2 regions of the Nicoliella sp. ESL1120 genome follow, and region 2 is predicted to be linked to the other one. Evidence: a T-box and tRNA genes for the amino acid it is inferred to sense, from the RefSeq annotation. Region 2 holds a T-box; the other holds one or more tRNA genes.
What was found. A T-box is a leader RNA that pairs with one kind of tRNA and senses whether it is charged. The one in region 2 lies ahead of tyrS (tyrosine--tRNA ligase), so its partner is inferred to be a tRNA-Tyr.
Positions count from the first base shown of each region.

Region 1 (10,158 bases), 360 kb from region 2:
AATATTCATTGTCTTTCGATCATGATCTTCATTCAAATAGAATGCAATTACCCCTAATATAATTAAACCAATTGGAATATTTAATAGAAAAATCCAACGCCAATTAAATGTATCAACGATAAATCCTCCCAATAATGGTGCAATTACAGCTGAAATCCCCCACCCCGCTCCGTTTAAGCCAATTACTTTAGAACGTTTGGAAAATGGATAGATATCAGCAATTATTGCATATGAAATGGGTAAAATCACGCCCGCACCAATTCCTTGAATTGCACGCCAAATAATCAACATTTGCATACTGGTAGCTAATCCAGATAATAGTGAACCAGCAATAAAGACACTCAAGCCAGTAATTAAAACTCTTTTTCTGCCAAGTTGATCAGATAATTTCCCATAAATGGGGGTTGCAACTGAACTGGTTAATAAATAAATAGAAAAGACCCAATTCATTAATGAAACTCCATGTAGTTCTCCAACGATCGTTGGCATTGCTGTTGACACAATTGTTCCTTCGATCGAGCTTAAAAAAGTTCCAACAAATAACGCAATTGTAATAATTAAGGTATTCTTTTCACTATTTTGTTCGTTATTCATATTTCCACCTATCTTAAATAATAAAAAGCCCACCCGTTAATATAGGTGGGCTTTTTATTTAATTATTTATTAAATAATGATTTTAATTCATCAACTTTATCTGTGTGTTCCCATGGTAGATCAACATCAGTTCTACCAAAGTGTCCATAAGCAGCAGTTGGTTCATAAATTGGTCTTTGAAGATCAAGCATTTTAATAATTCCAGCAGGTCTCAAATCAAATACCTTTCGAACAGCTGTCGTTAAAGCTTCCTCTGAAAATTCACTCGTGTCATAAGTATCAATTGAAATCGAAACAGGTTCTGCAACCCCAATGGCATAAGCAAGTTGAATTTCAACTTTATGAGCAAGCCCTGCTGCAACGATATTTTTAGCAATGTATCTTGCAGCATAACTAGCAGAACGGTCTACCTTAGTAGCATCCTTACCTGAAAAAGCTCCTCCACCATGATGAGCAGCCCCACCATAGGTATCAACAATAATCTTTCGACCAGTTAAACCAGCATCACCCTGTGGACCACCAATTACGAAACGACCAGTTGGATTAATGAAATACTTGGTTTTATCATCGAGTAAATCATTAGGGATAACTACTTTAATGACTTTATTTATAATATCTTCCCTAATTTGATCTAAATTAGCCTCTGGACTGTGTTGAGTACTAATAACAACTGTATCAACTCTAAATGGTTTATCGTTGTCATCATATTCGACCGTAACTTCAGCCTTAGCATCAGGTCTTAAATAAGAAATGGTACCATTTTTTCTAACTTCTGCAGTTTTGCGCATCAATTTATGGCTAAGTGAAATTGGAAGTGGCATTAATTCAGGAGTTTCGTCAATCGCATACCCAAACATAATTCCTTGATCACCAGCACCAATTTTATTTAAAATATCGTCGTCTGATCCTTCACGGCTTTCAAGAGCATCATCAACCCCTTGTGCAATATCTGGTGATTGTTCATCAATTGCAACCATTACAGCACAAGTATCAGCATCAAAGCCTAAAGAACTGTTAGTATAACCAATTCTTCTAATTGTATCTCTAACTACTTTCTGAATATTTACATATGCAGTCGTAGAAATTTCACCAAATACAAGCACTAATCCAGTTGTGACTGAAGTTTCACAAGCAACCCGTGCATTTGGATCCTTTGCAAGTAGTGCATCTAAAATTGCATCACTAATCTGATCAGCAATTTTATCTGGATGGCCTTCAGAAACAGATTCTGAAGTAAATAAATGTCTTTCTCTCATAATATATTAATTCCCCCTAATTATTTTGGTTACAAGGCAGCTTCACTGAATGTGAATCCTATCGGGAATAGACTCATAACTATATAAGAGTATCATAAAAGTAATCGAATTAAAAGAATGGTATGATTCAATTGTTCAAAAATTAATCAAAAGCACAAAAAAAGATTCTCATAGTAAATATGAGAATCTTTTTTAAGATACCGGAGGTGGGGTTCGAACCCACACGACCTAAACGGTCACTGGATTTTGAGTCCAGCGCGTCTGCCAATTCCGCCACTCCGGCAAAAAATATAAAACAAAGGCGGTAACCGGATTTGAACCGGTGATAAAGGTTTTGCAGACCTCTGCCTTACCACTTGGCTATACCGCCATTTCAAACTATTAAAGAAAGTTATCACCATGGGATAAAGCCTAATAATCAAACTATTTAGTTTGAATTAAGGGCGGTATGTGGGAATCGAACCCACGCGTGTCGGATCCACAAACCGATGTGTTAACCACTTCACCAATACCGCCATAGCATTAAACAGGGATAGTAGGAATCGAACCCACATCAACGGTTTTGGAGACCGGTATTCTGCCCTTGAACTATATCCCTAAATTATGGAGGGGAGTGGATTCGAACCACCGAACCCGAAGGAGCGGATTTACAGTCCGCCGCGTTTAGCCAGACTTCGCTACCCCTCCGTAAATGGCGCGGGACAGAATCGAACTGCCGACACACGGAGCTTCAATCCGTTGCTCTACCAACTGAGCTACCGAGCCAAAAAATTGCTAGGGTAAATATTTAATTTTTGAATTAATCAAAAAACGGTCCGTACGAGACTCGAACTCGTGATCTCCGCCGTGACAGGGCGGCGTCATAACCAACTGGACCAACGGACCATTTTTTTGCAATTTTATATCATTAGTAAAATTAATTACTAATGACCCGTACGGGATTCGAACCCATGTTACTGCCGTGAAAGGGCAGTGTCTTAACCACTTGACCAACGGGTCATACAACATAGTATGGAGAGTGAGGGATTCGAACCCTCGAAACAGGCTTTAACCCGTTTACATCATTTCCAATGATGCTCCTTCGGCCTCTCGGACAACTCTCCAAGAACTCCGGCAGGCGGGCTCGAACCGTCGACAACCTGATTAACAGTCAGGTGCTCTACCAACTGAGCTATGCCGGAATAATTGCGTGGCAACGTCCTATCCTTGCAGGGGGCGATCCCCCAACTACTTTTGGCGTTCAAAAGCTTAACTTCTGTGTTCGACATGGGAACAGGTGTATCCTTCTGGCCATCATCACCACACTATTTAACTGCGAGAACTTCGTTCTCTCAAAACTAGATAATATCTTATTCTTCCGTGAGAACAACCTTACTTGGTTAAGTCCTCGACCAATTAGTACTGGTCCGCTCCATGCATCACTGCACTTCCACTTCCAGCCTATCTACCTGATCATCTTTCAGGGGTCTTACTTCCATAAAGGAATGGGAAATCTCATCTCGAGGTGGGTTTCACACTTAGATGCTTTCAGCGTTTATCTCATCCATACATAGCTACCCAGCGATGCGCCTGGCGGCACAACTGGTACACCAGCGGTATGTCCACTCCGGTCCTCTCGTACTAAGAGCAGCTCCTCTCAAATTTCCTACGCCCGCGACGGATAGGGACCGAACTGTCTCACGACGTTCTGAACCCAGCTCGCGTACCGCTTTAATGGGCGAACAGCCCAACCCTTGGGACCAACTACAGCCCCAGGATGCGATGAGCCGACATCGAGGTGCCAAACCTCCCCGTCGATGTGAACTCTTGGGGGAGATAAGCCTGTTATCCCCAGGGTAGCTTTTATCCGTTGAGCGATGGCCCTTCCATACGGTACCACCGGATCACTAAGCCCGACTTTCGTCCCTGCTCGACCTGTATGTCTCGCAGTCAAGCTCCCTTCTGCCTTTACACTCGTCGAATGATTTCCAACCATTCTGAGGGAACCTTTGGGCGCCTCCGTTACTGTTTAGGAGGCGACCGCCCCAGTCAAACTGCCAACCAGACACTGTCTCCCACCACGATCAGTGGTGCGGGTTAGAGTGTTCATACAGCGAGGGTAGTATCCCACCAATGCCTCCATCGAGACTAGCGTCCCGACTTCTATGGCTCCTACCTATCCTGTACAAGCTATACAAACACCCAATATCAAGTTACAGTAAAGCTCCATGGGGTCTTTCCGTCCTGTCGCGGGTAACCTGCTTCTTCACAGGTATCTCAATTTCACCGAGTCTCTCGTTGAGACAGTGCTCAGATCGTTACGCCTTTCGTGCGGGTCGGAACTTACCCGACAAGGAATTTCGCTACCTTAGGACCGTTATAGTTACGGCCGCCGTTTACTGGGGCTTCGTTTCTGGGCTTCGCCGAAGCTAACTCATCCACTTAACCTTCCAGCACCGGGCAGGCGTCAGCCCCTATACTTCATCTTACGATTTTGCAGAAACCTGTGTTTTTGATAAACAGTCGCCTGAGCTTTTTCACTGCGGCTGCACATAGTGCAGCACCCCTTCTCCCGAAGTTACGGGGTCATTTTGCCGAGTTCCTTAACGAGAGTTCACTCGCTCACCTTAGGATTCTCTCCTCGACTACCTGTGTCGGTTTGCGGTACGGGTAGTTAACTACTAACTAGAAACTTTTCTCGGTAGTGTGACATCAACGACTTCCCTACTAAATTTCGGTCCTCATCACACCTTGTCAACACGGTATTAAGCATTTGACTCAATACCTGACTTAGTGCTTGAACATCCATATCCAACAGGATGCTACGTTTAGCCTCCTACGTCCTTCCATCGGTCAAACATAGTTAACTAGTACAGGAATCTCAACCTGTTATCCATCGCCTACGCCTCTCGGCCTCGGCTTAGGTCCCGACTAACCCTGGGAGGACGAGCCTTCCCCAGGAAACCTTAGTCATTCGGTGGATCAGATTCTCACTGATCTTTCGCTACTCATACCGGCATTCTCACTTCTAAGCGCTCCACCAGTCCTTACGGTCTGGCTTCATTGCCCTTAGAACGCTCTCCTATCACGCAACATAAGTTGCGTCCACAATCTCGGTAATATGCTTAGCCCCGGTAAATTTTCGGCGCAGAATCACTCGACTAGTGAGCTATTACGCACTCTTTAAATGGTGGCTGCTTCTGAGCCAACATCCTAGTTGTCTATGCAACTCCACATCCTTTTCCACTCAGCATATATTTAGGGACCTTAATTGGTGGTCTGGGCTGTTCCCCTTTCGACGGTGGATCTTATCACTCATCGTCTGACTCCTGGATATAAATCAATGGCATTCGGAGTTTATCTGAATTTAGTAACCCAAGACGGGCCCCTCACCCAAACAGTGCTCTACTTCCATGATTCTCGACTCCAAGGCTAACCCTAAAGCTATTTCGGAGAGAACCAGCTATCTCCAAGTTCGTTTGGAATTTCACCGCTACCCACACCTCATCCCAGCACTTTTCAACGTACACGGGTTCGGCCCTCCGGTGTGTTTTACCACACTTTCAGCCTGGACATGGGTAGATCACCTGGTTTCGGGTCTATCACAACATACTATATCGCCCTATTCAGACTCGCTTTCGCTACGGCTCCGACTTTTCATCTTAACCTTGCATGTTATCATAACTCGCCGGTTCATTCTGCAAGAGGCACGCTATCACCCATTAACGGGCTCTAACTGCTTGTAGGCACATGGTTTCAGGAACTATTTCACTCCCCTTCCGGGGTGCTTTTCACCTTTCCCTCACGGTACTGGTTCACTATCGGTCACTAGGGAGTATTTAGCCTTGGGAGATGGTCCTCCCGGATTCCGGCAATGTTTCACGTGTATTGCCGTACTCAGGATCCTGAACTGAGGGAATTAGATTTCGTCTACAGGGCTATCACCTTGTGTCGCAGAACTTCCCAGATCTTTCGACTATCTAATTCTTTGGTAACTCAAATGTTCAGTCCTACAACCCCACCGAGTAAACTCGATGGTTTGGGCTGTTCCCCGTTCGCTCGCCGCTACTGAGGGAATCGAATTTTCTTTCTCTTCCTGTGGGTACTTAGATGTTTCAGTTCCCCACGTCTGCCTTTCAATGAGTATGAATTCGTCATTGAATAATAAACGATTAAATTTATTGGGTTTCCCCATTCGGAAATCTCCGGATCAAAGCTTACGTACAGCTCCCCGAAGCATATCGGCGTTAGTCCCGTCCTTCATCGGCTCCTAGTACCAAGGCATCCACCATGCGCCCTTAATAACTTAACCTATTACCACGTAGTGGTATTTGGTTAATTGAGTAAATACGAATAAAACTAATTTAAAAAACTCAAAATAACGCGGTGTTCTCGGTTGAAATTGTATTTAATACAATTCAATAATTTGGAAAAATTAAAATATTATCTAGTTTTCAAAGAACCAAGTTTGAGAGTAGACCTCTCAAAACTAAACAAAACTATGACTGTGCAAGGTTCCGAATTATTCCTTAGAAAGGAGGTGATCCAGCCGCAGGTTCTCCTACGGCTACCTTGTTACGACTTCACCCTAATCATCAGTCCTACCTTAGGCGGCTAGCTCCTCAAAAGAGGTTACTGCACCGACTTTGGGTATTACTAACTCTCATGGTGTGACGGGCGGTGTGTACAAGACCCGGGAACGTATTCACCGTGGCATGCTGATCCACGATTACTAGTGATTCCAACTTCATGCAGGCGAGTTGCAGCCTGCAATCCGAACTGAGAACGGCTTTAAGAGATTAGCTTGACCTCGCGGTTTCGCAACTCGTTGTACCGTCCATTGTAGCACGTGTGTAGCCCAGGCCATAAGGGGCATGATGATTTGACGTCGTCCCCACCTTCCTCCGGTTTGTCACCGGCAGTCTCACTAGAGTGCCCAACTGAATGCTGGCAACTAATAATAGGGGTTGCGCTCGTTGCGGGACTTAACCCAACATCTCACGACACGAGCTGACGACAACCATGCACCACCTGTCATCCTGTCCCCGAAGGGAACGGCTAATCTCTTAGCTTTGCAGGAGATGTCAAGGCCTGGTAAGGTTCTTCGCGTAGCATCGAATTAAACCACATGCTCCACCACTTGTGCGGGTCCCCGTCAATTCCTTTGAGTTTCAACCTTGCGGTCGTACTCCCCAGGCGGAATGCTTAATGCGTTAGCTGCGGCACTAAAGGGCGGAAACCCTCTAACACCTAGCATTCATCGTTTACGGCATGGACTACCAGGGTATCTAATCCTGTTTGCTACCCATGCTTTCGAGCCTCAGCGTCAGTTACAGACCAGACAGCCGCCTTCGCCACTGGTGTTCTTCCATATATCTACGCATTTCACCGCTACACATGGAGTTCCACTGTCCTCTTCTGCACTCAAGTTTCTCAGTTTCCGATGCACTTCTCCGGTTAAGCCGAAGGCTTTCACATCAGACTTAAAAAACCGCCTGCGCTCGCTTTACGCCCAATAAATCCGGACAACGTTTGCCACCTACGTATTACCGCGGCTGCTGGCACGTAGTTAGCCGTGACTTTCTGGTTAAATACCGTCAAAGCTTGATCATTTCCTATCAAACTTGTTCTTCTTTAACAACAGAGTTTTACGAGCCGAAACCCTTCTTCACTCACGCGGCGTTGCTCCATCAGACTTGCGTCCATTGTGGAAGATTCCCTACTGCTGCCTCCCGTAGGAGTATGGGCCGTGTCTCAGTCCCATTGTGGCCGATTACCCTCTCAGGTCGGCTACGTATCATTGCCTTGGTAGGCCATTACCCCACCAACAAGCTAATACGCCGCAGGTCCATCCTAAAGTGATGCAAACGCATCTTTCAAACAAAAGCCATGCGGTTTTTGTTGTTATGCGGTATTAGCACTTGTTTCCAAATGTTATCCCCCGCTTTAGGGCAAGTTACCTACGTGTTACTCACCAGTTCGCCACTCACTTCGATGTTAAGTCAAGTTAATGCAAGCATCAACTATCATTAACGGAAGTTCGTTCGACTTGCATGTATTAGGCACGCCGCCAACGTTCGTCCTGAGCCAGGATCAAACTCTCATCTTATGATGAAAAGCTTAACGTTAGCTCTTCTTAATTTTGTTACTTTTTAAAGCGAATTGACTTCGCATAAGTTTTTTGTACTTCATTTAAAATGAAGTTCCTTACACATTTTTTGTCATAATTTTGTTCAGTTTTCAAAGATCTACTTCAGTCAGCTTCTTTTATGATTTGAAACTAACTATTAAATGTTATCACAAAGTGTTGATTAATGTCAACATCTTTTGAATTTATTTTATAAATCAATCGATGTCTTTATGACAACAAAAAATATCTTAACAAGATTAACAGTTTAAGTCAACCCTTTTTATTTAGAAATTTTAATTTGATCAATTAAAACATCTTGCAATGGTTTGTCAGCTGAGTCAACCTTAACATTAGCTATCTTGTCAACAACGTTCATTCCACTAACCACTTGGCCAAAAACAGTGTGTCTAAAATCTAACCACGGGGTCCCACCATTCTTCTTATAAGCATCAATAATTGGTTTTGGAAAATTAGCGTCTTCAAGTTGATTTAATATTTCAGCATTGATTTTCTTACTTTGAACAATAAAGAATTGACTTCCATTTGTATTCGGACCAGCATTAGCCATCGATACTGCACCACGAATATTATAGAGTTGATCAGAAAATTCATCTTCAAATGGTTGATGCCAAATACTTTCACCACCATTACCCGTTCCGGTTGGATCGCCAGTTTGAATCATAAAATCATTAATCACCCTATGAAAGCTACAATGATCATAATAATTAGCATTAGCTAATTCAACAAAATTTTTTACAGTATTAGGGGCTTCATCAGGAAATAGTTGAATTTTAATGTTTCCCTTGCTGGTTTCGATAGTAGCATATAACCCATTTGCTTTATTCGTTTCTAATTGTGGGTATTCAGTCATTTTAATCCTCCTACTTGTTCAAAATTAATTAATCAAACACTAAATATTATCCATGGTTTTGCAGATAAAATCAAATGCTATCTTTTATTTTTTTATAAATTAGATTGCAAAAGCGAATCGGCTATTACCTTTTCTGCTAGAATGTAATTACTAAAATTTATGAGGAGCGAGTCTTTTGGGACAATTAATCGATTTCACACTAAACATTGATAAACATATTATCAATATTGTTAACAACTTTGGAAACTGGACTTATCTAATTTTATTTCTAGTCATATTAATTGAAACTGGTGCAGTCATCCTACCGTTTTTACCGGGGGATTCATTATTATTTGCTGCTGCAGCACTATCTGCAAATGCTAGTTATTCTTTAAATATTTGGATTTTTATTGGATTATTTTTAATTGCATCAATCGCTGGAGATTCAATTAATTTCTTAATTGGTTCGAAAGTAGGAACAAAAATGCTAAATAACAAATGGGTGCAAAAAGTAATTAAACCAGAACAGATCGAAAAAACAAACTACTTTTTTAAAAAGCACGGTTCTGCAGCAATCTTTTTAGCTAGATTTATGCCGATCATTCGGACATTAATCCCATTCGTTGCTGCTAGCAGTAAAATGAATTACAAACGATTCGCTATCCACAACATTCCTGCATGTTTCACCTGGGTATTAATCTGTTGCGGTGCTGGATACTTCTTCGGTAATATTCCTTTTATCAAAGAACATTTTTCAGCAGTTATTTTAGGAATTATTTTGATTTCATTAATGCCAGCGATCATTGGGCTAATCAAAGAAAAAATTAGTAAATAAAAACCACCGTAACGGTGGTTTTTTTATTTTAGATCGCGTTTACCAAGATAATATAATAAGCAATTTAAAACGGCGATGAAAATAATTAATAGCAAAAATGATTGAACGAAAAAACCAATTGGCAGTGCATTAATAATGGGATCGTAATCAGGATTAAAAATCCAATCTTGGTTTCTAAAAACCAATTTGTGAAAAAGGATAAACCACTTATCAAAATTAACTAATACAACCGTTACCAATGCTAATAACGTAATCATTAACACCTTAATCGGTACCATCATTCTCCATCGTTGCTTTAACAATGATAATTTTATTATTCCCCTCAAAGTAAACAACCCTGAAACAACCATAAAAAGATTGTTGAAAATAATTAAATGTTTAACATCACTAAAATGCTTGATTCCATTAGCAGTTGAGGCAAAATGATGAAATTTTAAGTGTTGATAAAAAGGATTTTGAATATAGTTTATGATTCTTAAATAATCACCCATAATAAAATTCGCTTTGATTCCAG
Region 1 is NZ_CP196383.1:1,255,777-1,265,934, forward strand. It holds gene ACSYTE_RS05365 (MDR family MFS transporter) at 1-594, opposite strand, end outside; gene metK (methionine adenosyltransferase) at 657-1,850, opposite strand; SMK box riboswitch at 1,853-1,934, opposite strand; tRNA gene ACSYTE_RS05375 (tRNA-Leu) at 2,049-2,133, opposite strand; tRNA gene ACSYTE_RS05380 (tRNA-Cys) at 2,150-2,220, opposite strand; tRNA gene ACSYTE_RS05385 (tRNA-His) at 2,293-2,365, opposite strand; tRNA gene ACSYTE_RS05390 (tRNA-Trp) at 2,378-2,448, opposite strand; tRNA gene ACSYTE_RS05395 (tRNA-Tyr) at 2,455-2,537, opposite strand; tRNA gene ACSYTE_RS05400 (tRNA-Phe) at 2,543-2,615, opposite strand; tRNA gene ACSYTE_RS05405 (tRNA-Asp) at 2,662-2,735, opposite strand; tRNA gene ACSYTE_RS05410 (tRNA-Glu) at 2,778-2,849, opposite strand; tRNA gene ACSYTE_RS05415 (tRNA-Ser) at 2,863-2,953, opposite strand; tRNA gene ACSYTE_RS05420 (tRNA-Asn) at 2,959-3,031, opposite strand; rRNA gene rrf (5S ribosomal RNA) at 3,038-3,154, opposite strand; rRNA gene ACSYTE_RS05430 (23S ribosomal RNA) at 3,226-6,141, opposite strand; rRNA gene ACSYTE_RS05435 (16S ribosomal RNA) at 6,363-7,938, opposite strand; gene ACSYTE_RS05440 (peptidylprolyl isomerase) at 8,240-8,830, opposite strand; gene ACSYTE_RS05445 (VTT domain-containing protein) at 9,006-9,644, shown strand; gene ACSYTE_RS05450 (TIGR01906 family membrane protein) at 9,668-10,158, opposite strand, start outside.
Region 1: it has a tRNA-Tyr gene. The T-box ahead of tyrS (tyrosine--tRNA ligase) is inferred to sense a tRNA for this amino acid. The anticodon was not compared.

Region 2 (10,158 bases):
CAATGATGTCTTTGATTGGGTTTGAAATGATTCTCCCATTGTATTTACAAATCGTTCGTGGTTACAACGCGTTTCATTCCGGACTAACGCTATTAGCCGGAGCAATGATGATTGGGGTATTGAGTCCATTTACTGGTCGAATCTTCGATAAGTATGGGGCTCGTTACTTAGGAATTAGTGGTTTCTTACTATTAACAATTGGAACGATTCCATTCTTCTTCTTAACTACTGATATGCCAATCATGTACGTGGTAGTGATTTACGCCATCCGTTCTTGTGGGATCGCAATGTCAATGATGACGATTACTACCTATAGTATGAATGCGTTAGATGTTAGTATGATGAATCATGGGACTGCTGCAAATAATACGTTACGGCAAATCGCTAGTTCAATTGCCACTGCGGTAATGACTTCCGTTTTGACCAACGTTACTAATAATGCCAAACCAGCCCATCATTTACTAACTGTTGACCCATTACAATACAAAGATAAAATGCTAAATGCTGTGTTGAGTGGTTATCATTCCGCTTTCTTAGTTGCATTTATCTTTGGTTTGATCGGGTTAGCATTCACGTTCATGCTGAAAAAGGGTAAAAGTATTCCAGAAGCTAAGGTTGAAGGAGGTCGTCAATAATGATTATTATTCTATTAGTGATCGTTGCGATCCTATTCTTCATCTCTTGGAATTTATTAGTAGGCAAGCAACCACTTCATTTGATTTTAAATATTATCTTTACTGCATTGTTGATTGGTGTAATGTTCTTATCAGTTGCCAACTTTAAGTACCACTATGGGATGCATAAGGTGGCTTCTACCGATACTACTACTAAGGTTGCTTCCTTATCACCTAGTCTTAATTTAGTTGTTGACCAACCAGTTGGCCAAAGTAATAGTAAGGATAAGGCGATTGTATACAAGAGCGGTAGTGCTAAGAAGACGGTTAAACCGGATACTGACGTTACTAACGTAGTAGTGAAAAGTAGTAACTTAAAGCACGCTAAGTTAGTTACCAAGACAGTTCGTTGGGAATACAAGAATAGCTTTGAAAGATTTATGTATGGATTAGCCCAAAAGTCATCTGTTTATCATAAGACCAACACACTCTACGTACCAAAGGATTGGTTAGTGCTAAATGCTAAACAGGTCAAGGCATTGCCAACCATCATGAAGCAAGAACAAGCGAAATTGCAAAAGCAATCCGGCGCTTCCCAAGCCCAACAACAAGCAGCATTACAGCAACAAGTGCAAGCATACGTTCAAAAAGAACTGACTTTAGCTGAAAAGGAAGATCCTTCAATGAATGCTGGTGAAAAAGAAGCAGTCGTTAAACAAGCTACTGCTGCTGGTAAGAAGAAGGTCGAAGCTGAAGCAAAAGCAGCTGCACTTAAAAAGTTATTACCATCAGTCCAAGCTCAATTGGACAAAATTAAGTAATTAGTTTATTGACAAAACAGCAGTTGGTTATTATGATATTGGTAATTAAACAAATGCTGAGAAGTAGTTCTAGTATCAAATGAATTTGAGAATTCAGAAACTTAGCGGGGCTGTGAGCTAAGCAATTCATTTGAGAAATTACACCTATGGAGCGTGCATATTTGCCGGGTCATTTCGTTATTAATGGTTAGAGTGATCATTATAAATGATAACTTGGGTGGTACCGCGGAACTATTTTCGTCCCCTATGGCTTATTAAGCTGTAGGGGATTTTTTGTTATCTTAAGGAGGAAATGAAATGGATATTATTGATGATTTAAAGTGGCGTGGCGCCATTAATCAACAAACGGATGCAGAAGGTTTGAACGAACTAGTTAATGAAAAGAAAATTGGACTATACGCTGGAATTGACCCAACTGGTGACAGTATGCACATTGGGCATTTAATTCCATTCATGATCTTAAAGCGTTTTCAATTAGCGGGACACCATCCAGTGATCTTAGTGGGTGGGGCAACCGGCTCAATTGGTGATCCTAGTGGTAAAAAGGCTGAAAGAAAGCTACAAACGATGGACCAAGTTAAACATAATGAAGAAGCCTTAACTAAGCAAATGACCAAGTTATTTGGCCAAGACGGTAGTTTTACGATCGTTAATAACTATGATTGGATTTCCAAGTTCACGCTACTAGACTTTCTTCGTGATTACGGAAAGGTATTCAACGTGAATACGATGTTGAATAAGGAAGTCGTTGCTAGTCGTTTGGATGCTGGGATTTCATTTACTGAATTCACCTACCAAATTTTACAATCGATGGACTTCTTACACCTCTTTAAGAACAACGACGTACAACTTGAAATTGGTGGGTCTGATCAATGGGGTAACATTACCTCTGGAACTGACCTAATTCACAAGATGGAAGGTGCCGATGCGAAGGTATACGGGCTTACGATTCCATTGATGCTTAAGTCTGATGGAACTAAGTTTGGTAAGACTGCAGGTGGAGCAGTTTGGTTAGATCCTGAAAAGACAACTCCATACGAATTTTACCAATTCTGGATCAATCAAGATGATCGGGATGTTGTGAAGTACTTGAAGTACTTTACGTTCCTTAGTCATGAAGAGATTGAAGAGTTGGCTGAAAAGGTGAAAACAGAACCTAAGAAACGCGAAGCCCAAAGAAGATTGGCTGAAGAAGTTACTAAGTTCGTCCATGGTGAAAAGGCAGTTGAAGAAGCTGAAAATATCACCAAAGCTTTATTTACAAATGGAATCAAGAATTTAACCGTAAGTGAAGTTGAACAAGGTTTTAAGAACATGCCAAGTGTCGACGTTAGTTCTGAACCAAATGATATTATTCAATGGTTAGTTGATGATACTAAAATTGAACCATCAAGAAGACAAGCTAGGGAAGATGTCAAAAATGGTGCGATCAGAATTAATGGTGAAAAGGTTGATGATGTTGAAGCAGTAATTAACCCGAACGATAATTTTGATGGTAAATTCGTAGTTGTTAGAAAAGGTAAAAAGCGTTACTACTTAGCACGAGTTACTAAGTAGGAGTTTGATTAATGGGCCATGGTTAATAATTTATCCATGGCCCATTTTTTATTTAGCAAAGTCATTTCAAATTAATTTTATTTTTTATGTTGACATTAAAGTTTGAACGCGGTATATTATTACTTGCGTTATTCATTTCGACTAACAACTTTCAAAAGTTGTTCAAAATTAATTTTAAAAAATCGTTGACATCCAGTTAGCAATTTGATATTATTAAATAGTTGTCGTTAAGAGCGACGCGCAAAAGTAGATCTTTGAAAACTGAACAAAATTATGACAAAAAATGTGTAAGGAACTTCATTTTAAATGAAGTACAAAAAACTTATGCGAAGTCAATTCGCTTTAAAGTAACAAATATTAAGAAGAGCTAACGTTAAGCTTTTCATCATAAGATGAGAGTTTGATCCTGGCTCAGGACGAACGTTGGCGGCGTGCCTAATACATGCAAGTCGAACGAACTTCCGTTAATGATAGTTGATGCTTGCATTAACTTGACTTAACATCGAAGTGAGTGGCGAACTGGTGAGTAACACGTAGGTAACTTGCCCTAAAGCGGGGGATAACATTTGGAAACAAGTGCTAATACCGCATAACAACAAAAACCGCATGGTTTTTGTTTGAAAGATGCGTTTGCATCACTTTAGGATGGACCTGCGGCGTATTAGCTTGTTGGTGGGGTAATGGCCTACCAAGGCAATGATACGTAGCCGACCTGAGAGGGTAATCGGCCACAATGGGACTGAGACACGGCCCATACTCCTACGGGAGGCAGCAGTAGGGAATCTTCCACAATGGACGCAAGTCTGATGGAGCAACGCCGCGTGAGTGAAGAAGGGTTTCGGCTCGTAAAACTCTGTTGTTAAAGAAGAACAAGTTTGATAGGAAATGATCAAGCTTTGACGGTATTTAACCAGAAAGTCACGGCTAACTACGTGCCAGCAGCCGCGGTAATACGTAGGTGGCAAACGTTGTCCGGATTTATTGGGCGTAAAGCGAGCGCAGGCGGTTTTTTAAGTCTGATGTGAAAGCCTTCGGCTTAACCGGAGAAGTGCATCGGAAACTGAGAAACTTGAGTGCAGAAGAGGACAGTGGAACTCCATGTGTAGCGGTGAAATGCGTAGATATATGGAAGAACACCAGTGGCGAAGGCGGCTGTCTGGTCTGTAACTGACGCTGAGGCTCGAAAGCATGGGTAGCAAACAGGATTAGATACCCTGGTAGTCCATGCCGTAAACGATGAATGCTAGGTGTTAGAGGGTTTCCGCCCTTTAGTGCCGCAGCTAACGCATTAAGCATTCCGCCTGGGGAGTACGACCGCAAGGTTGAAACTCAAAGGAATTGACGGGGACCCGCACAAGTGGTGGAGCATGTGGTTTAATTCGATGCTACGCGAAGAACCTTACCAGGCCTTGACATCTCCTGCAAAGCTAAGAGATTAGCCGTTCCCTTCGGGGACAGGATGACAGGTGGTGCATGGTTGTCGTCAGCTCGTGTCGTGAGATGTTGGGTTAAGTCCCGCAACGAGCGCAACCCCTATTATTAGTTGCCAGCATTAAGTTGGGCACTCTAGTGAGACTGCCGGTGACAAACCGGAGGAAGGTGGGGACGACGTCAAATCATCATGCCCCTTATGGCCTGGGCTACACACGTGCTACAATGGACGGTACAACGAGTCGCAAAACCGCGAGGTCAAGCTAATCTCTTAAAGCCGTTCTCAGTTCGGATTGCAGGCTGCAACTCGCCTGCATGAAGTTGGAATCACTAGTAATCGTGGATCAGCATGCCACGGTGAATACGTTCCCGGGTCTTGTACACACCGCCCGTCACACCATGAGAGTTAGTAATACCCAAAGTCGGTGCAGTAACCTCTTTTGAGGAGCTAGCCGCCTAAGGTAGGACTGATGATTAGGGTGAAGTCGTAACAAGGTAGCCGTAGGAGAACCTGCGGCTGGATCACCTCCTTTCTAAGGAATAATTCGGAACCTTACACAGTCATAGTTTTGTTTAGTTTTGAGAGGTCTACTCTCAAACTTGGTTCTTTGAAAACTAGATAATATTTTAATTTTTCCAAATTATTGAATTGTATTAAATACAATTTCAACCGAGAACACCGCGTTATTTTGAGTTTTTTAAATTAGTTTTATTCGTATTTACTCAATTAACCAAATACCACTCCGTGGTAATAGGTTAAGTTATTAAGGGCGCATGGTGGATGCCTTGGTACTAGGAGCCGATGAAGGACGGGACTAACGCCGATATGCTTCGGGGAGCTGTACGTAAGCTTTGATCCGGAGATTTCCGAATGGGGAAACCCAATAAATTTAATCGTTTATTATTCAATGACGAATTCATACTCATTGAAAGGCAGACGTGGGGAACTGAAACATCTAAGTACCCACAGGAAGAGAAAGAAAATTCGATTCCCTCAGTAGCGGCGAGCGAACGGGGAACAGCCCAAACCATCGAGTTTACTCGGTGGGGTTGTAGGACTGAACATTTGAGTTACCAAAGAATTAGATAGTCGAAAGATCTGGGAAGTTCTGCGACACAAGGTGATAGCCCTGTAGACGAAATCTAATTCCCTCAGTTCAGGATCCTGAGTACGGCAATACACGTGAAACATTGCCGGAATCCGGGAGGACCATCTCCCAAGGCTAAATACTCCCTAGTGACCGATAGTGAACCAGTACCGTGAGGGAAAGGTGAAAAGCACCCCGGAAGGGGAGTGAAATAGTTCCTGAAACCATGTGCCTACAAGCAGTTAGAGCCCGTTAATGGGTGATAGCGTGCCTCTTGCAGAATGAACCGGCGAGTTATGATAACATGCAAGGTTAAGATGAAAAGTCGGAGCCGTAGCGAAAGCGAGTCTGAATAGGGCGATATAGTATGTTGTGATAGACCCGAAACCAGGTGATCTACCCATGTCCAGGCTGAAAGTGTGGTAAAACACACCGGAGGGCCGAACCCGTGTACGTTGAAAAGTGCTGGGATGAGGTGTGGGTAGCGGTGAAATTCCAAACGAACTTGGAGATAGCTGGTTCTCTCCGAAATAGCTTTAGGGTTAGCCTTGGAGTCGAGAATCATGGAGGTAGAGCACTGTTTGGGTGAGGGGCCCGTCTTGGGTTACTAAATTCAGATAAACTCCGAATGCCATTGATTTATATCCAGGAGTCAGACGATGAGTGATAAGATCCACCGTCGAAAGGGGAACAGCCCAGACCACCAATTAAGGTCCCTAAATATATGCTGAGTGGAAAAGGATGTGGAGTTGCATAGACAACTAGGATGTTGGCTCAGAAGCAGCCACCATTTAAAGAGTGCGTAATAGCTCACTAGTCGAGTGATTCTGCGCCGAAAATTTACCGGGGCTAAGCATATTACCGAGATTGTGGACGCAACTATGTTGCGTGATAGGAGAGCGTTCTAAGGGCAATGAAGCTAGACCGTAAGGACTAGTGGAGCGCTTAGAAGTGAGAATGCCGGTATGAGTAGCGAAAGATCAGTGAGAATCTGATCCACCGAATGACTAAGGTTTCCTGGGGAAGGCTCGTCCTCCCAGGGTTAGTCGGGACCTAAGCCGAGGCCGAGAGGCGTAGGCGATGGATAACAGGTTGAGATTCCTGTACTAGTTAACTATGTTTGACCGATGGAAGGACGTAGGAGGCTAAACGTAGCATCCTGTTGGATATGGATGTTCAAGCACTAAGTCAGGTATTGAGTCAAATGCTTAATATCGTGTTGACAAGGTGTGATGAGGACCGAAATTTAGTAGGGAAGTCGTTGATGTCACACTACCGAGAAAAGTTTCTAGTTAGTAGTTAACTACCCGTACCGCAAACCGACACAGGTAGTCGAGGAGAGAATCCTAAGGTGAGCGAGTGAACTCTCGTTAAGGAACTCGGCAAAATGACCCCGTAACTTCGGGAGAAGGGGTGCTGCACTACGTGCAGCCGCAGTGAAAAAGCTCAGGCGACTGTTTATCAAAAACACAGGTTTCTGCAAAATCGTAAGATGAAGTATAGGGGCTGACGCCTGCCCGGTGCTGGAAGGTTAAGTGGATGAGTTAGCTTCGGCGAAGCCCAGAAACGAAGCCCCAGTAAACGGCGGCCGTAACTATAACGGTCCTAAGGTAGCGAAATTCCTTGTCGGGTAAGTTCCGACCCGCACGAAAGGCGTAACGATCTGAGCACTGTCTCAACGAGAGACTCGGTGAAATTGAGATACCTGTGAAGAAGCAGGTTACCCGCGACAGGACGGAAAGACCCCATGGAGCTTTACTGTAACTTGATATTGGGTGTTTGTATAGCTTGTACAGGATAGGTAGGAGCCATAGAAGTCGGGACGCTAGTCTCGATGGAGGCATTGGTGGGATACTACCCTCGCTGTATGAACACTCTAACCCGCACCACTAATCGTGGTGGGAGACAGTGTCTGGTTGGCAGTTTGACTGGGGCGGTCGCCTCCTAAACAGTAACGGAGGCGCCCAAAGGTTCCCTCAGAATGGTTGGAAATCATTCGACGAGTGTAAAGGCAGAAGGGAGCTTGACTGCGAGACATACAGGTCGAGCAGGGACGAAAGTCGGGCTTAGTGATCCGGTGGTACCGTATGGAAGGGCCATCGCTCAACGGATAAAAGCTACCCTGGGGATAACAGGCTTATCTCCCCCAAGAGTTCACATCGACGGGGAGGTTTGGCACCTCGATGTCGGCTCATCGCATCCTGGGGCTGTAGTTGGTCCCAAGGGTTGGGCTGTTCGCCCATTAAAGCGGTACGCGAGCTGGGTTCAGAACGTCGTGAGACAGTTCGGTCCCTATCCGTCGCGGGCGTAGGAAATTTGAGAGGAGCTGCTCTTAGTACGAGAGGACCGGAGTGGACATACCGCTGGTGTACCAGTTGTGCCGCCAGGCGCATCGCTGGGTAGCTATGTATGGATGAGATAAACGCTGAAAGCATCTAAGTGTGAAACCCACCTCGAGATGAGATTTCCCATTCCTTTATGGAAGTAAGACCCCTGAAAGATGATCAGGTAGATAGGCTGGAAGTGGAAGTGCAGTGATGCATGGAGCGGACCAGTACTAATTGGTCGAGGACTTAACCAAGTAAGGTTGTTCTCACGGAAGAATAAAATATTATCTAGTTTTGAGAGAACGAAGTTCTCACAGATAAATAGTGTGGTGATGATGGCCAGAAGGATACACCTGTTCCCATGTCGAACACAGAAGTTAAGCTTTTGAGCGCCAAAAGTAGTTGGGGGATCGCCCCCTGCAAGGATAGGACGTTGCCACGCAAACAAAAAAGATCTCCGTTTTTTACGAAGGTCTTTTTTATTTTAATATTTAAATGCCGTTTTAGCTCAGGAGGTAGAGCGTTTCCATGGTAAGGAAGAGGTCCCGGGTTCAAATCCCGGAAACGGCTTTAATTAAAAACTGCCGTCCCTACTAACTCTTAGTGGGGACGGCAGTTTTTTTAATATTAGCTATGTGAGCTTAATTGATGGTCAATTTTAAATACTTCTTTCGGGACTTTGGATTTTGTAATTAGCGAGCTAACTGCACCAACACTGATTAAGATTAAGTTATGCATTGCTCTTGTTGAAATCGTGTAAAGCGTTCCAATTAAATCAGTGCTATTAAAGTTATCATTAGAAATATTCCAACCGATTACTGAATCAAATTCTAATCCCTTTGCCAAATAGACGGGCAAAATAATTACTCCCTTCGGTAAGGTGCGATCAGCATCATCTAGAATATTAGTTTTAAAACTATGGTATAGATTGTGGTTGATAAACTTAGCATCATTCATATTTTTAGTGATAATAGCAACAGTTCCATTATCAGCTAATTGTTTTTTAACGGATGATTTTAAACTTGCTAATGCTTCTTGATCATTGTATCTAACAATGATTTCAGGAAGTGGTCCTTGACGATTAAATGCTTCAATTTCATTTCCATCTGGTAATAATGACTTAGCAAATGTTGTGATTTGATAAGTCGATCGATAGGACTTACGTAACGTTATGAGCCTAGAATGATTAGTGCCAAACGCATCGTTAAGTTTATTTAGCAGTTCTTTAGGGGATTCAACTTCTTTAAATAAAGCTTGTTCACTGTCACCAATTAGGTTAAATTTGGCATTTGAAAATATAAATCGCAAGTAAATTAATTGAGCAATTGAGTAGTCCTGCATTTCATCGATAAACAAATATTTAATTGCACGATTTCTACCTTCACCTGTAATTAAATCACGTAGATATAGGAGCGGTGCAGCATTTTCCAAACCTAATTTATGATTTTCTAAGTCTTCTGAAAACTTCTTAATAGAGGCTTGCCATTCTTTATTATCGATATTTGCAGGAAGCGTTAAGCTATTTAGAAAATCGACATATTGAATATATGGATCAAAAAAATTATTATTAAAAATTGCATCATAAATAATTCGGTATTCACGTTTAACGATTTTCTGTGCTAGAAAATCCCGTTCGTCATCTTGGCTTTGGAATTCACGAAGCTGCTTTCCCTTCATCATGGTTCGAATCTGTTCTTCACTTAAAACTTCTAGTTCATCATTTACCCATGGATCGTGGATTGAAGTTTTAATTCTTCTTTTTAAAGTTCTGATAAGTTGGTTTTTAGTTTTTAAGATTCTTTGTGATGTGTGCATACTCTTTGGGTATTGTTCATAAATTGCGCGAATATCTTCAGCAGTAAAGAATGGATTGCCCCTAAATAAAATTGAACTAAATTGAATTTGATCGGCTGAAATATCAGAAACATAATCTGATAACGCATTCATGAATTTATCACTATCTTTATACTGATGAATCTGTTGTTGGGAATTACTTAATGATTGTTGATTTTCGTAACGATCAAAAATTGATTGAACTTTTAATCCCTCAAATCGATGGTTAAAAAATTCAGCAAGCGTAACTTGTCGCATGTTGCGTTCCCCTAAACTAGGTAGCACATCTGAAATGTAGTGACTAAACAGTTTATTGGGTGAAAGTAACACGATTTGATCTGCCACTAGCGAACTTCTGCTGTGGTAAAGTAGGAATGCAATTCTTTGGAGGATTGCTGATGTTTTTCCTGATCCAGCGACCCCTTGGACAACTAATAGGTCACTAGTCGTATCCCTAATAATATCGTTTTGTTCACTTTGAATCGTA
Region 2 is NZ_CP196383.1:54,675-64,832, reverse strand. It holds gene ACSYTE_RS00285 (MDR family MFS transporter) at 1-635, shown strand, start outside; gene ACSYTE_RS00280 (DUF4811 domain-containing protein) at 635-1,435, shown strand; T-box leader at 1,485-1,683, shown strand; gene tyrS (tyrosine--tRNA ligase) at 1,733-2,992, shown strand; rRNA gene ACSYTE_RS00270 (16S ribosomal RNA) at 3,381-4,956, shown strand; rRNA gene ACSYTE_RS00265 (23S ribosomal RNA) at 5,178-8,092, shown strand; rRNA gene rrf (5S ribosomal RNA) at 8,164-8,280, shown strand; tRNA gene ACSYTE_RS00255 (tRNA-Thr) at 8,336-8,408, shown strand; gene helD (RNA polymerase recycling motor HelD) at 8,466-10,158, opposite strand, start outside.